Regions from separate parts of the Sphingobacterium sp. Ag1 genome, predicted to be linked through region 3. Evidence: riboswitches for the same ligand, from Rfam matches in the RefSeq annotation. Region 3 holds a riboswitch; each other region holds the start of a gene.
The links. Region 3 has a riboswitch for S-adenosylmethionine ahead of AAW12_RS10835 (methylenetetrahydrofolate reductase). Riboswitches for the same ligand answer to the same signal wherever they lie in the genome.
Positions count from the first base shown of each region.

Region 1: another riboswitch for S-adenosylmethionine. It lies ahead of metE (5-methyltetrahydropteroyltriglutamate--homocysteine S-methyltransferase); the one in region 3 lies ahead of AAW12_RS10835 (methylenetetrahydrofolate reductase).
Region 2: another riboswitch for S-adenosylmethionine. It lies ahead of AAW12_RS17790 (hypothetical protein); the one in region 3 lies ahead of AAW12_RS10835 (methylenetetrahydrofolate reductase).
Region 4: another riboswitch for S-adenosylmethionine. It lies ahead of AAW12_RS15885 (O-acetylhomoserine aminocarboxypropyltransferase/cysteine synthase family protein); the one in region 3 lies ahead of AAW12_RS10835 (methylenetetrahydrofolate reductase).

Region 1 is NZ_LBGU01000042.1:220,708-223,862, reverse strand. It holds gene AAW12_RS17010 (sensor histidine kinase) at 1-476, shown strand, start outside; gene AAW12_RS17005 (response regulator transcription factor) at 578-1,267, shown strand; SAM riboswitch class I at 1,453-1,556, shown strand; gene metE (5-methyltetrahydropteroyltriglutamate--homocysteine S-methyltransferase) at 1,635-3,155, shown strand, end outside.
Region 2 is NZ_LBGU01000043.1:48,392-51,546, reverse strand. It holds gene AAW12_RS17800 (TolC family protein) at 1-469, opposite strand, end outside; gene AAW12_RS17795 (DUF3050 domain-containing protein) at 735-1,505, opposite strand; SAM-I-IV-variant riboswitch at 1,716-1,809, shown strand; gene AAW12_RS17790 (hypothetical protein) at 1,876-2,139, shown strand; gene AAW12_RS17785 (RagB/SusD family nutrient uptake outer membrane protein) at 2,240-3,155, opposite strand, start outside.
Region 3 is NZ_LBGU01000036.1:34,722-37,876, forward strand. It holds gene rimM (ribosome maturation factor RimM) at 1-173, shown strand, start outside; gene AAW12_RS10830 (hypothetical protein) at 284-1,135, shown strand; SAM riboswitch class I at 1,365-1,467, shown strand; gene AAW12_RS10835 (methylenetetrahydrofolate reductase) at 1,538-2,494, shown strand; gene AAW12_RS10840 (DUF2723 domain-containing protein) at 2,739-3,155, shown strand, end outside.
Region 4 is NZ_LBGU01000041.1:247,051-250,205, forward strand. It holds gene metX (homoserine O-acetyltransferase family protein) at 1-480, opposite strand, end outside; gene AAW12_RS15885 (O-acetylhomoserine aminocarboxypropyltransferase/cysteine synthase family protein) at 514-1,824, opposite strand; SAM riboswitch class I at 2,080-2,192, opposite strand; gene AAW12_RS15890 (FUSC family protein) at 2,375-3,155, opposite strand, start outside.

The DNA.
Region 1 (3,155 bases), on a different contig from region 3:
CGCTAAAACTCGACCAGGTAGAAGTATGCATCAATGATCTTGTTTCGGCAGTAACGGACAGCATGCAGCTACGGATGCAGAATATTGGCGGCAAATTCAGTATAGATCTTGCAGCGACCAAGGATATTGTCATCGGTGATGAATTACATTTTTCAAATGTATTTTACAATCTATTGGATAATGCCATCAAGTACAGCAAAGGAGATTTACATGTCAACATCCATTCAAAAAACGTTGGCGATACCATTGTTGTCACCATAGCCGACAACGGTATTGGGATGAGCCGGGATCACCTGCAAAAGATTTTCGACCAGTTTTACCGTATTCCAACTGGAAATGTTCATAATGTCAAAGGGTTTGGTCTCGGCTTAAGTTATGTACAGGATATCCTGAGAAGGCTTAACGGAAAAATTACAGTTAAAAGTGAAAAAGATAAGGGCACGACCTTTGAAGTAATTTTGCCTATTAAAAAATAAAACGTTCCTTTTTTGTATATTTCCTCTTTAAAAAATTTCAAAGGTTGAGGAAAGCTGATTTATCAGCATCAAGGACATTGGTGAAAATTAATATATTCATTATGCAAAAGATATTATTAGCAGAAGATGATCCTAATTTGGGGGATCTTTTAAAAGACTATCTCGAATTAAAGGGAAAATTTGACGTCACATTATGCACGGATGGAGATGAAGCGATTTCTCAATTCAAAAAAAATAACTACGACCTTTGTATTTTTGATGTCATGATGCCCAAAAAGGACGGATTTACAGTTGGACGTGAAATCAGAAAAACAAACAGTACTGTTCCTATTATCTTTGCCACAGCAAAGGGGATGATGGAAGATAAGACCGAAGCATTTGAGCTAGGAGGAGATGATTATATCACCAAGCCTTTTCGAGTGGAGGAATTATTGCTCCGCATCAATGCTTTGCTGAAACGCAGTGTTCGAGACAAAGAAGAAGAAGTGGTTGCTGATAAATTTGAAATTGGCGATTATTTCTTTGATTATACAAGTCAGCAGATTTCTTACAAAGGACAGATGCAAAAACTATCCACGAAAGAAGCTGAACTACTCCGCTTGCTTTGCTTAAAGAAAAATGATGTGCTGACCCGGGAAGAAGCCTTGTTAAAAATATGGCATGATGATAACTACTTTACGGGTAGAAGTATGGATGTATTTCTCAGTAAACTTCGTAAATATCTAAAAGAAGACAGCAAAGTTGAAATTGTCAATGTGCACGGAAAAGGTTACAAGCTTTTGGTAAGCTAAAAAAAAGGGGAATGAAAAATATAGTCATTCCCCTTTTTATGCTACACACGTATTGTAGCGTGACATACTTGAATTCGTGGATGAAAATAAAAGAACAAAACAATTTCATCCTTAGTAGAATATAAAAAATTGACGCACTTTTATAAAAAATTTGCATTTCAAAAAGAAATGTTCTAACTTAGCGTCGCTTATAGAGAAAGGCAGAGGGAATAGACCCGATGAAGCCTTAGCAACCTGTCCCTTGACAAGGTGCTAAATTCTACCCTACTTGATATGGGAATGATAAGCCGAAGTCACCGAATTCTAGTGTGTCCTTCTCTCTCTAGCAAGAAATATAGTTGAAAAAGAAATATTAAAAACATTCATTATGTTATTGACTAACAATTTAGGTTACCCTCGTGTGGGCGCGTTCCGCGAATTGAAAAAAGCCAATGAGGCCTATTGGGCTAAAAAATCTTCTGTTGAGGAATTATTGGACACAGCAAAAAAAATTCGTGAAGGCAATTGGAAAACACAAAAAGATGCTGGAATAGATTTGATCCCTTCCAATGATTTCTCTTTTTACGATCAAGTATTGGATTTAACCCTTACTGTTGGTGCAATTCCTGCTCGCTACCATTCTTTATTGAATAAAGTAGACAACAATTACAGTTTAGATCTATATTTTGCCATGGCGCGCGGTTTCCAACAAGAAGGAATCGACGTGACTGCAATGGAAATGACCAAGTGGTTGGATACGAACTACCACTACATGGTACCAGAATTCACCAAAGATCAAGAATTCAAATTGACTTCCGAAAAATTCTTAAATGAATACAACGAAGCAAAATCATTGGGCATCGATACTAAACCAGTTCTATTAGGTCCTATCACATACCTTTTGATCGGTAAAGAAAAAGAAGCTGGCTTCGACCGTATCGATTTATTGGATAAACTTATTCCAGTATATGAGCAAATTCTAGCTAAACTAGCTGATGCTGGTGCACAATATGTTCAGATTGACGAGCCTTTCTTAGCATTGGATTTAGATGCTAAAGTAAAAGCTTTATATCAACCTACTTTCGAAAAATTAGCTGCAGCAGCAAAAAATATCAAATTAATCGCAACGACTTACTTCGAAGCTTTAAAAGACAACGAAGATATCGCAGTTAACTTACCTATCCATGCTTTACATTTGGATCTGGTACGCGGTGAAAACCAATTGGATACGGTATTGGCTAAAGTTCCTGCTTCATTAACATTATCTTTAGGTATTGTTGAAGGCCGTAACATCTGGAAAAATGATTACGAAAAATCATTGGTCAAAATCAAACAGGCTGTTGATGCATTAGGAAAAGACCGTGTATGGGTAGCTCCTTCTTCATCACTGTTGCACGTTCCTTTTGACTTAGACAATGAACACAATGAGCAATCGCTACCGGCTGAAGTAAAAAACTGGTTAGCATTTGCTAAACAAAAATTAGCTGAAGTAAAAGATTTAGCCGTACTAGCGGAAGGTGAAGTTGACGCTGAAACAGCAAAACGCTTCGAAGCGAACAAAGCGGCTGCTGAAAGCCGTCGTACCTCTCCATTGATCCACAAACCAGAGGTCAAAACACGTACAAGCAATATCACTGATGACGATGCAAAACGTACCTCAGCATTTGCTGAGCGTAAAGCGGCGCAACAAGCGAAATTCAACTTACCGGCATTCCCGACCACAACTATCGGTTCATTCCCACAAACGAAAGATGTTCGTAAATGGAGAGCAGACCTGAAAAAGGGTGCTATTACGCAGGCAGAATACGATAAAGCAATCGCAGAAGAAACAGAAAACACCATCCGTCTTCAAGAGCAATTGGATATCGACGTATTAGTACACGGCGAATTCGAACGTAATGACATGGTT
Region 2 (3,155 bases), on a different contig from region 3:
GCTCGATTAGAGATTTATTACTATACGACAGTTCCAAGTCCAAAAAAAGATTGCAAACCTCCAATTTCGTCTGCGCCGCCGCATTCTTCCAATCGATCCGGGCCAGCTCATTTTCCAATTTTTTGGACTCAATTTTCATCAGATCGCGATGCCCATTGTAGAGATTCAGATAAAAATCCAAACCGCTATCGTACAAGTAGTGAATGATATCATGCTGGGAGGGTTTATTTAAAAGACCTTGATCATAAACAGGCATATTACTCGCATAACTGGCAGAAGCTCTGGCGAAGATTTTGGGCAGCAGCTCCATGCGTTGCTGCTGGACTGCCACCTCACTTTCTTTGAGCTGCAAATAGGACTGCTCGACGTATTTACTGTTCTGGAGTGCTTTGTCGATCATGTCTTTCAGGGACATACGCAAAGAATCGAGGGCGAAGGTGTCCGAAATAGTGAATACTAACAATCCCATAGTTAGTATTCCTTTTGCCCAATAGGGAGGAAAAAAGTTCACGTGTGCTCTATTATTTTTTTGCGTTGCAAACTTAGACACTTATTACAACTTGGATTTCTTCACAAACGCCAATATGTTATGGAAAAAAGACATTTTTTCATCAATTCAAAGAAAAAGACCAATATCTGCCAAATAGGGTTTGCGCTACTCTTTTTTACAGCCTATAAAAAAAGCCTCTCAAATGTTGATTTGAGAGGCCTTTCGGGGATGGTATAAAACCAGATTATCCGTATAAAGAATCTTCTATTGCATTCCACAATTGTATTCTTTTTTGTAGCGCGATTTTACTGATCTCCTTCATTTCTGCCCATTTAACGTCATCGTCCTTCGCAAGATCTGTGATCATCTGCATGGCCAAAGGTCCGTGCTCGTCGCCGTCCAGATCAATATGACGCTGGAAATAATAAATAAAGCTATCCAGATTGGCTGTAGGGAAATTTGTTTTAATTTCTTCCAAGATAGAGGTAAACATTCCCGGAATAAGATCTTCACGCCCGAACGTAAAGGCGGCAGCAATTTTATGCACCTCACCTTCAGCAATCACTTCAAATGTAAAATTCAAAAAGTCTTTGATCCGCTTATCCAATGTCGTCGTCGCGATGACATCGAATATGTCGCTCGATTTTTTGGCATGACCGATAAATTTATTGACCAGATGAAGATCGGCACCCATGGCATCCATGGCGTCCAGATACATTTCAAAATGGCTCAAACGGCGGCCATCAATGTATTCGTCCGACTCCTCTGCCAATACAATTTCGTTGATCAGATAGCGTGTTGATGGATGCTCGCTCGCAAACCAGGGTAAAGTCGTACAGGTCAATTTAATCTGTAAAGCTTTTAGTAAAGACATAAAATCCCATACAGCGTAAACATGCCCTTCTGTAAAAGAACGTAGATTCTTGATCGTTTTGATCTTACGATACAAAGGGTGTTGCAATAATACCTCGCGTTCGGCAGCAATGTATTCATTAATTTCCGCAATTCTATTCATGGCGCAAAAGTATCGTCTTATCTTTATTTTTTAAAGTATTTTAAATGAGATTACAGTAGCATGATAAATTTACCGTCCAGCTATCCGCTTCATAACCAAATCAAAAACAACAACCTGCCCCCACTTTGACCTCCCTTGTACTGATTTTAACGCTCATTTACCCGTAAAAACAAAAATATTTTTTATAATAAAAAATAATCTACTATATTTGTAGAGTATTCAGAATTGCATGATGCAATACCAACCGAGTGCAGGCACCGCGGTGGTAAATTAATACGGGTTTCGACCAAAATAAACGTTGCAGAACGATTATTTTCCCACAAAGATCTGGATACAGTTTATGGTTTAATCCTTTAAATTTTTAAATTGTATGGCTACTACAACAAATCTTTACCAACACTTACTGGAAAAATTCAGTTATTATTCAACGGATGAACTCATACAGCTTAACAATGACACCATCTTAGGACAAGGCTGGGGATCATCAAAAGCTACCTTTAGAACAGCTTTGATCAGTACGTTCTCCAAAAGAGGACTGGATCTTTCCAACATCGTTTCTAAGGAAGACGGTTTTACCTCGGTGAAGCATGTCCCTGTACGCTTGGAACAGAATGTGTTGATCCCTTTACAGTAATCGTTATCACCGCCAAAAATAGCGCGCATCGAAAAGATTTCGTGCGCGCTGCTGTGGTTGGTTTAGGAAATTGCCGATCAGAAGAAGGCAAAAAGTCTTGTTATTTATAGTTTGGATTCTGAATCAGTATCCCTGCGCTTTTTTCAATTTCTGTTTGTGGTAATGGCCAGCGATAGAATTTATCTTCGAAATGATAGGGCACTTTACTGTCTTTGACCCCATTGAGTACTTCACCCGCGATATGCCAACGAATCAGGTCGTAATGCCGTAGTCCTTCAAAAGCAAGTTCGACTCTTCTTTCGTGGCGGATACGCTCGCGCATCTTTTCCTTGGTATAACCGGCAGGGAACCCTGGCATCTGAACCCGACTCCGCAAAGTATTCATGGTATCATAAACCGATTGATCTGGCCCGGCTATTTCATTTTGTGCTTCGGCGTACATCAACAACACCTCGCCAAACCGCAGTATAACCGCATCTTGTTGGCTCAATGTTGAAAAACCAAAAGGTAGGTTGGCCGGATCCAAAAATTTCAACACCCCATAACCTGTAGGCCGCGGATTGGACGGTGTATGGATCTTACCGCCGCCAAAATCAGGATGATCCACAAAAATTGTTTTGCTCAGGCGCGGATCCCTATCTTTGAACGGGTTGGTTCGGTCGGTCAACGGTGATTCACCAAAAGGCAAACCATCTTTGCATTCATAGGTATCCACCAGGTTTTGTAAAGGCGAAGCAGCAATCCAATCGCCTAGGTACATGTCCCAAGGGGCAGTATTATTCGGTGCCAGAAAATTGACCGAAAAGATAATCTCGGTATTATTCTTTTGTGTCGCATCGCGAAAGACATTTTCAAAAGCCGTACTCAGGGTATACTCTTTCATGATATCGGTACATAAGTCTTTTACCTCTTTCAAAATTGCTAAATCGGGCACTCCTTTGTCACCATAAGCCGCAAACAATAAAACCCGTGCTTTCAAGGCTTTTGCTGAACTGGCGGCCGCATGCCCCCCATTA
Region 3 (3,155 bases):
GGCAAATAACAGATGTTCAGGAATTCCCACAACAATTTGTCGCCACAGTAGATATGGATGGCAAAGAACTGATGTTTCCGCTGTCCGACGATTTGATCTTAGGAATTGATGGCGAAGAGGAGATCATTGAAGTTGAATTGCCTGAGGGATTGGTCGATCTGTATAAGGAATAGGCATATCCCCAAGCTTATTCAATTGAATATCCTATACTTACTATTGCAGTAATTTCTTATCTTGGTCCTTATATATTAATATTACTATTGGCCATAATTATTAATTGATTTTGAAACCGTTATTACTGCTGTTACTCACACTCTCATTGTCTTCGTGTACTTTCTTTGGGAAGAAAAAGGAGTTTCCTGAAGGCAACTACCAAATGATATTGGGCTATCCAAATGATGAGTATCATAAATTAAAAAGAGAATCTCCCCAAAATGTGGAGGCAGATACCTATGGTAATGATCCTATTCTATACCGATCCTTTCTTTCGCTTCATGATAAGGACCAGTTTGTCATGGCGATCGATGATATTTTACTCTTTGGTAAGTACAAATTTGACGGTGATAGATTAGAATTGACGGATGAGAAAAAAGGTAGTGTCGCTTTGGATATTGTTAAAATAAAAAAAGATTTTGTTCAGCTGAGAGGTGATTTTTCACAGTTTAGCTCAGCACGTATACCCACTAGTGAAAGACTTTATATCAACTTTGCGTTAGATAAAACCCTTATCCGGGAAACGCCCAGTAAATTTGATAGCCAAGTGAATTTATGGCGAAATGCTCCGGTAAAATCAGAAAGTGAAAAGGAGATAAAAGCGAGGGCCTTGAATTTCGTAGATTATTCTATCGCTTATTTCCAACACATATCAAGTTCTGGCACCCATCACGATTATCGAATGGATGGTGTCGAATCACCAATTATTTATGCTGAGAATGGCATTGTGCTCAAGGCATGGGCAGATGTTCCCGATTCTTGGAAGGAATTATTTTACAACGAACAAGAGGCATTGGTCGCCTATCACTATTTATTTGACGGATTTAAATATGGATCGAAAGAGGAGTACCATGTTACAGGACTCTTATTGGTCACATTTTATCTCAAAAATTTACGAAATTCTTTGGCAGCTAATCTTTAGCCAATGTTCTTGTGGCATAGTCAATCTCTTCGCTGTCAATGATCCTCGATCGTTAATTCTACTGGTTTTTCTAGGTCTTTTGCTCTTGGTAGGGCGAAGAATCCTGTCGTAGCATGGACACAAAGCTAAAGTGACGTTGAAACATCGTTTATTGAAGTCTTTTTGCTGCTATTTTTGCCTTTTCGAAAAATAATTTTTGTCTTTTGATTTTTTAAAACGATATTAGCAACGCTTATAGAGAAAGGCCGAGGGACTAGACCCGTTGAAGCCTTAGCAACCTGTATTGTTCAAGGTGCTAAATTCTACCCTACTCCATGTGGGAAAGATAAGTTACATGTAGATAAACGATTCCTCGACGTGTGCGTTTCGATGTAAGCCAACCAAACTAAAAACAGTTTTTTAATGAAGATTATCGATCATATCCAGAATGCCAAAGGAAAAACATTGTTTTCTTTTGAGCTATTGCCACCGGCGAAAGGGCAGGGCATCCAAAGTATTTTTAAAACCATGGATGAACTGATGGAGTTTAAACCTCCTTTTATCGACGTCACCTACCATCGGGAAGATTATATCTATAAAGAGCATGCGAGTGGATTACTGGAACGTGTTTCCTATCGTAAACGTCCTGGGACAGTGGCGATATGTGCTGCAATCATGAATAAATATAAAGTGGATGCGGTGCCACATTTGATATGTGGGGGTTTTACAAAAGAGGAAACTGAAAATGCATTGATCGATTTGAACTTCCTGGGGATAGATAACGTTTTGGTGTTGCGGGGTGATGCACGTAAGGGCGATGCCGATTTTATACCAACCGATGGTGGACATGCTTTTGCAACAGACCTATTGGAACAGGTAACCGATATGAATAAAGGAAAGTATCTGCATGAAGACATTATCACGTCGGAAAAGACCGATTTTTGCATCGGAGTAGCCGGGTATCCCGAAAAGCATTTTGAATCTCCAAATTTCAATACTGATTTTAAATATCTGAAACAAAAAGTCGATATGGGAGCAGAGTTTATTGTGACTCAGATGTTCTTTAATGTTGAAAAATACAAGGAATTTGTAACAAAATGTAGGGACAATGGAATCCATGTGCCCATTATTCCGGGATTAAAACCACTGACAACAAAAAAGCAATTGGTGACCTTGCCAAGAATTTTTCATTTAGATATTCCAGAGGAACTGAGTGACGCTGTCGCGGCATGTAAAACGAATGCCGACGTCAGACAGGTAGGTGAAGAGTGGTTGGTACAACAGTGTCAGGAGCTGATTAAATTTGGCGCTCCGGTATTACATTTTTATACGATGAGTAATCCTGGTCCAACAAAGAAGATTGTTGAAAAACTAGCCTAACTCATAAAATGATAAAAAAGGGAGCAGATAAGCTCCCTTTTTTTATGATAATATTCATTGTGAAAGCCTGAAATAGGTTGAAAGTCTCGGCAGCGTGGTTTAGGTCGATCTCTATATTCAGCGTTGAATAGCCTGTTTATAGTCAGGTACTGGTGTTAAATAGTGTTAATTCGTGTGTCGGAGTCAGGATAACTTTTTAACTTAAAGTGCTAAAAAGGATTTTAACAATAGACCAATTGACCTTATGACGTACAATAGATTAAATTCTCTACTCGGTTTTGCTTGCGGACTAATTGCCACCTGTGTATATATCGCTACAGTTGAAAAGACGGTAAGCTGGTGGGATTGCGGTGAATTTATAGCCTGTGCCTATAAATTGGAGGTGGCACATCAACCGGGAGCACCATTGTTTCTTCTTATTCAGAATATATTTTCTAATCTCGCTTTAGGGAATAAGGGGCAGATCGCCTATTGGATGAATATAGGTTCTGCAGTTTGCAGTGGAATTACTGTTACCTTTTTATTTTGGACAATAACCGCCATTGCTAAAAAGCTACTCAACAAAGACAAACAAGCTCCTTTGTCAACCTACCTGCAGATCTTCGGCGCAGGAGTTGTCGGTGCAATGGCATTTAGTTTCAGCGATTCATTTTGGTATTCG
Region 4 (3,155 bases), on a different contig from region 3:
TGTTCCAACCACGATGAGATGGTTGATGGCTATACTGTGCGTTACGGCCCATTCCAATGCTTGTTGACCGCCTAATGACCCCCCGATAAGGATCTCTATTTGTTTGATTTCCAGGTGGTCCGCAAGGACTTGATGTGCGTTGACCAAATCCCTCACTGTGAATTCGGGGAAAGATAGGTAATAGGGTTGTCCGGTTGCTGGGTTTACAGATAGCGGATTACTGCTATTATATGCTGATCCTATGACATTGGCACAAATAATATAATAATCGTTTGCATCAAACAACTCACCTGTTCCAAAAAGACCGGACCACCAATCCAGCACATCTGCATTGGCCGTTAATGCATGGCAAACCCAGATCACATTGCTGCGATCTGCGTTGGGTTTGCCAAATGTTTCATAACTGATTTGTAAATCAGTAAGCTCTCTTCCATTTTCAAATACAAAAGGCTCCGGGTGCAGATATATATGCTTACTCATTTCACGTTTAAGTTTTAAGCCGAAAAAATCTGATTATTTAATTTTATCAAAAGCTTGTTGTAAATCGGCTTTGATATCATCAATATGCTCTATTCCTACAGAAAGACGTAATAAGCCTTTGAAGACTCCGGCATTGGCTTGATCTTCATCACTCAATTGTTGGTGGGTTGTAGCTGCTGGATGAATAATCAATGACTTCGTATCACCAACATTGGCCAAATGACTGATCAATTCTAAGCTGTCGATAAAGCTATTGGCCTTTTGCGCTGCGTCACCTTTAAGTTGGAAAGAAAGTACCGCGCCATAGCCATTTTTAAGGTATTTTTGTGCGTTAGCGAAGCTCGGAGAGCTTTTTAATCCCGGATAGTTTACTTTTTCTACCTGTGGATGCGCCTCAAGCCATTTTGCGACCTCTAAAGTGTTGTCTACATGGCGTTGCACCCGCAAAGACAAGGTTTCAAGTCCTTGTAATAATAAAAATGAATTGAAAGGGGAGAGTGCTGGTCCGAAATCCCGGAGCCCTTCCACACGCGCCCGAATAGCAAATTGAATATTTCCGAATGGTCCGCTTTCACCGAAAACTTCGGAAAATACTAAACCATGATAGCCTTCAGATGGTTCGGAAAATTGCGGGTATTTTCCATTGCCCCAATTGTAGTTTCCGCCGTCGACGATGACACCGCCAATGCTTGTGCCATGTCCACCGATCCATTTAGTTGCCGATTCAACAACCACATTTGCACCATACTCCAGAGGTTTAAATAAATAACCTCCGGCTCCAAAAGTATTGTCGACGATTAATGGTAAGTCATATTTTTTTGCTACAGCAGCAATTTTTTCAAAGTCGGGAATATTGAAACTTGGGTTTCCGATTGTTTCAACATAGATTGCTTTTGTTTTATCATCAATGAGCGCTTCAATTTTATCGGCTTCGGCGTCTGTAGCAAAACGAGCTTCGATGCCTAGGCGCTTAAAAGAAACTTTAAACTGGTTGAATGTACCGCCGTATAAGTTGGATCCCGCAACAAAATTGTCACCACTTTCCAAAATATTATTTAAAGCTATAAACTGTGCCGCCTGGCCGGATGCAACAGCAACAGCTGCAACTCCACCTTCCAGTGCCGCAATACGTTGTTCGAAAACATCCGTAGTAGGGTTCATAATCCGTGTATAAATATTACCGAACTGCTTTAATGCAAATAAGTTTGCGCCGTGTTCGGCATTTTCAAATACAAAAGATGTTGTTTGATATATAGGAACTGCTCTGGATCCCGTAGTAGGGTCAGCGACTTGACCAGCGTGAACCTGAAGAGTTTCGAATTTTAAATTTTTGTTTGAAGACATAATATATCAGATTTTAAGGGTTCAAAAAGAAATTGCAAAGTAAAAAGAGAAGCATACACACCTCCTTGAAGGGTCTGTTAAATCTTTATCCAAGAAAACGGAAATGATTTTTAACAAGCATGGAAGTGCATATGCATACGCATTCGCATCGATACAATTGTACGATGGGTTACACTTTCGCTTATCGTGCGGTTCACTTGTGTTGAACCTGAATTTTTAATGGACTTCAGTAATTTAATAATCATTGTCTTATGTCATTTATATGCTCCAAAACGATATTGTTTTGGACAGGAATTGGCACCTTTTCAAACAAATTGAAGGTTGCCAGCGGGTCATTGAGCCAGTCTCTCGCCACTTCTTTATAAATCAAGACCTACTGATGAAGGGAGGTGTTGATTAGAAATCTTCTTTCGAAGACGACACAAATATAAACTCTTTTTTTATTAAAGCAAAAGAAATGCTATTTTTTAGTTAAAGGAATTTTGAATAACATGCCGATTGGCATCACATATCTTCCGATGAAACCGCAAAAGTAACTGTCAATCGGGTATTACGATTTCTTTAAATTGATCCGTTCTGCAGTTTGATTTAAATCTGTTAGAAGAGGTTTAAGCGCATCGATTCTACTATGGATATCATAGGCGAGGTGGCGATTCGTCTTTTTGCTTAACGATAGCGAGAGGCCCACCAAATGGGAATTGACCTGATATGCGAGTGCCTGAAAATGGTGAATATGTGACCAATCCATCCATTTGTGCTCGGGTTCTTTTTTCATTTGATTAATAGCGTCTGAAAACAGGGCCATGGCGGTCTGCGCCTTTTTACGAGCCAGTCGTATATCAAACGAACTTTGTCTTTCGTCCGACAGACGGTTATTGATGATCTGGAAATAATGCGCGTTGTAAAGGGATACCTCTTTTGCCAGCTGAACCATGCCTGTGCTTTGGCGTACAGGTATCAAGAAATAACCCGCTATAGCCAAGAATGCTCCAATCAGTGTGAAAAGTATTCGGCTGCCTAAAATGAGATTGATGTTCCCTTCGAACAGATTGAGCGCAATCACAATTCCCAAGGTAATGAAGATGACACTGACCATATAATTAGATCGGTTGAACAAAAAGAATCCGAAAAGACCCAATGCAGCTATGGTCAGGAGTGCTGGGAGAAAATGAATAGAAATTAAGCAGAACACACCAACTATAATACCCGAGAATGTACCGACAATACGTTCTATATTACGGGTTTTTGTCATTGAAAATGCTGGCCTGGCAACAATAGCGATTGTCAGTAAGATCCAATAGGTATATTTAAAATCCAAAAATAAAATACCG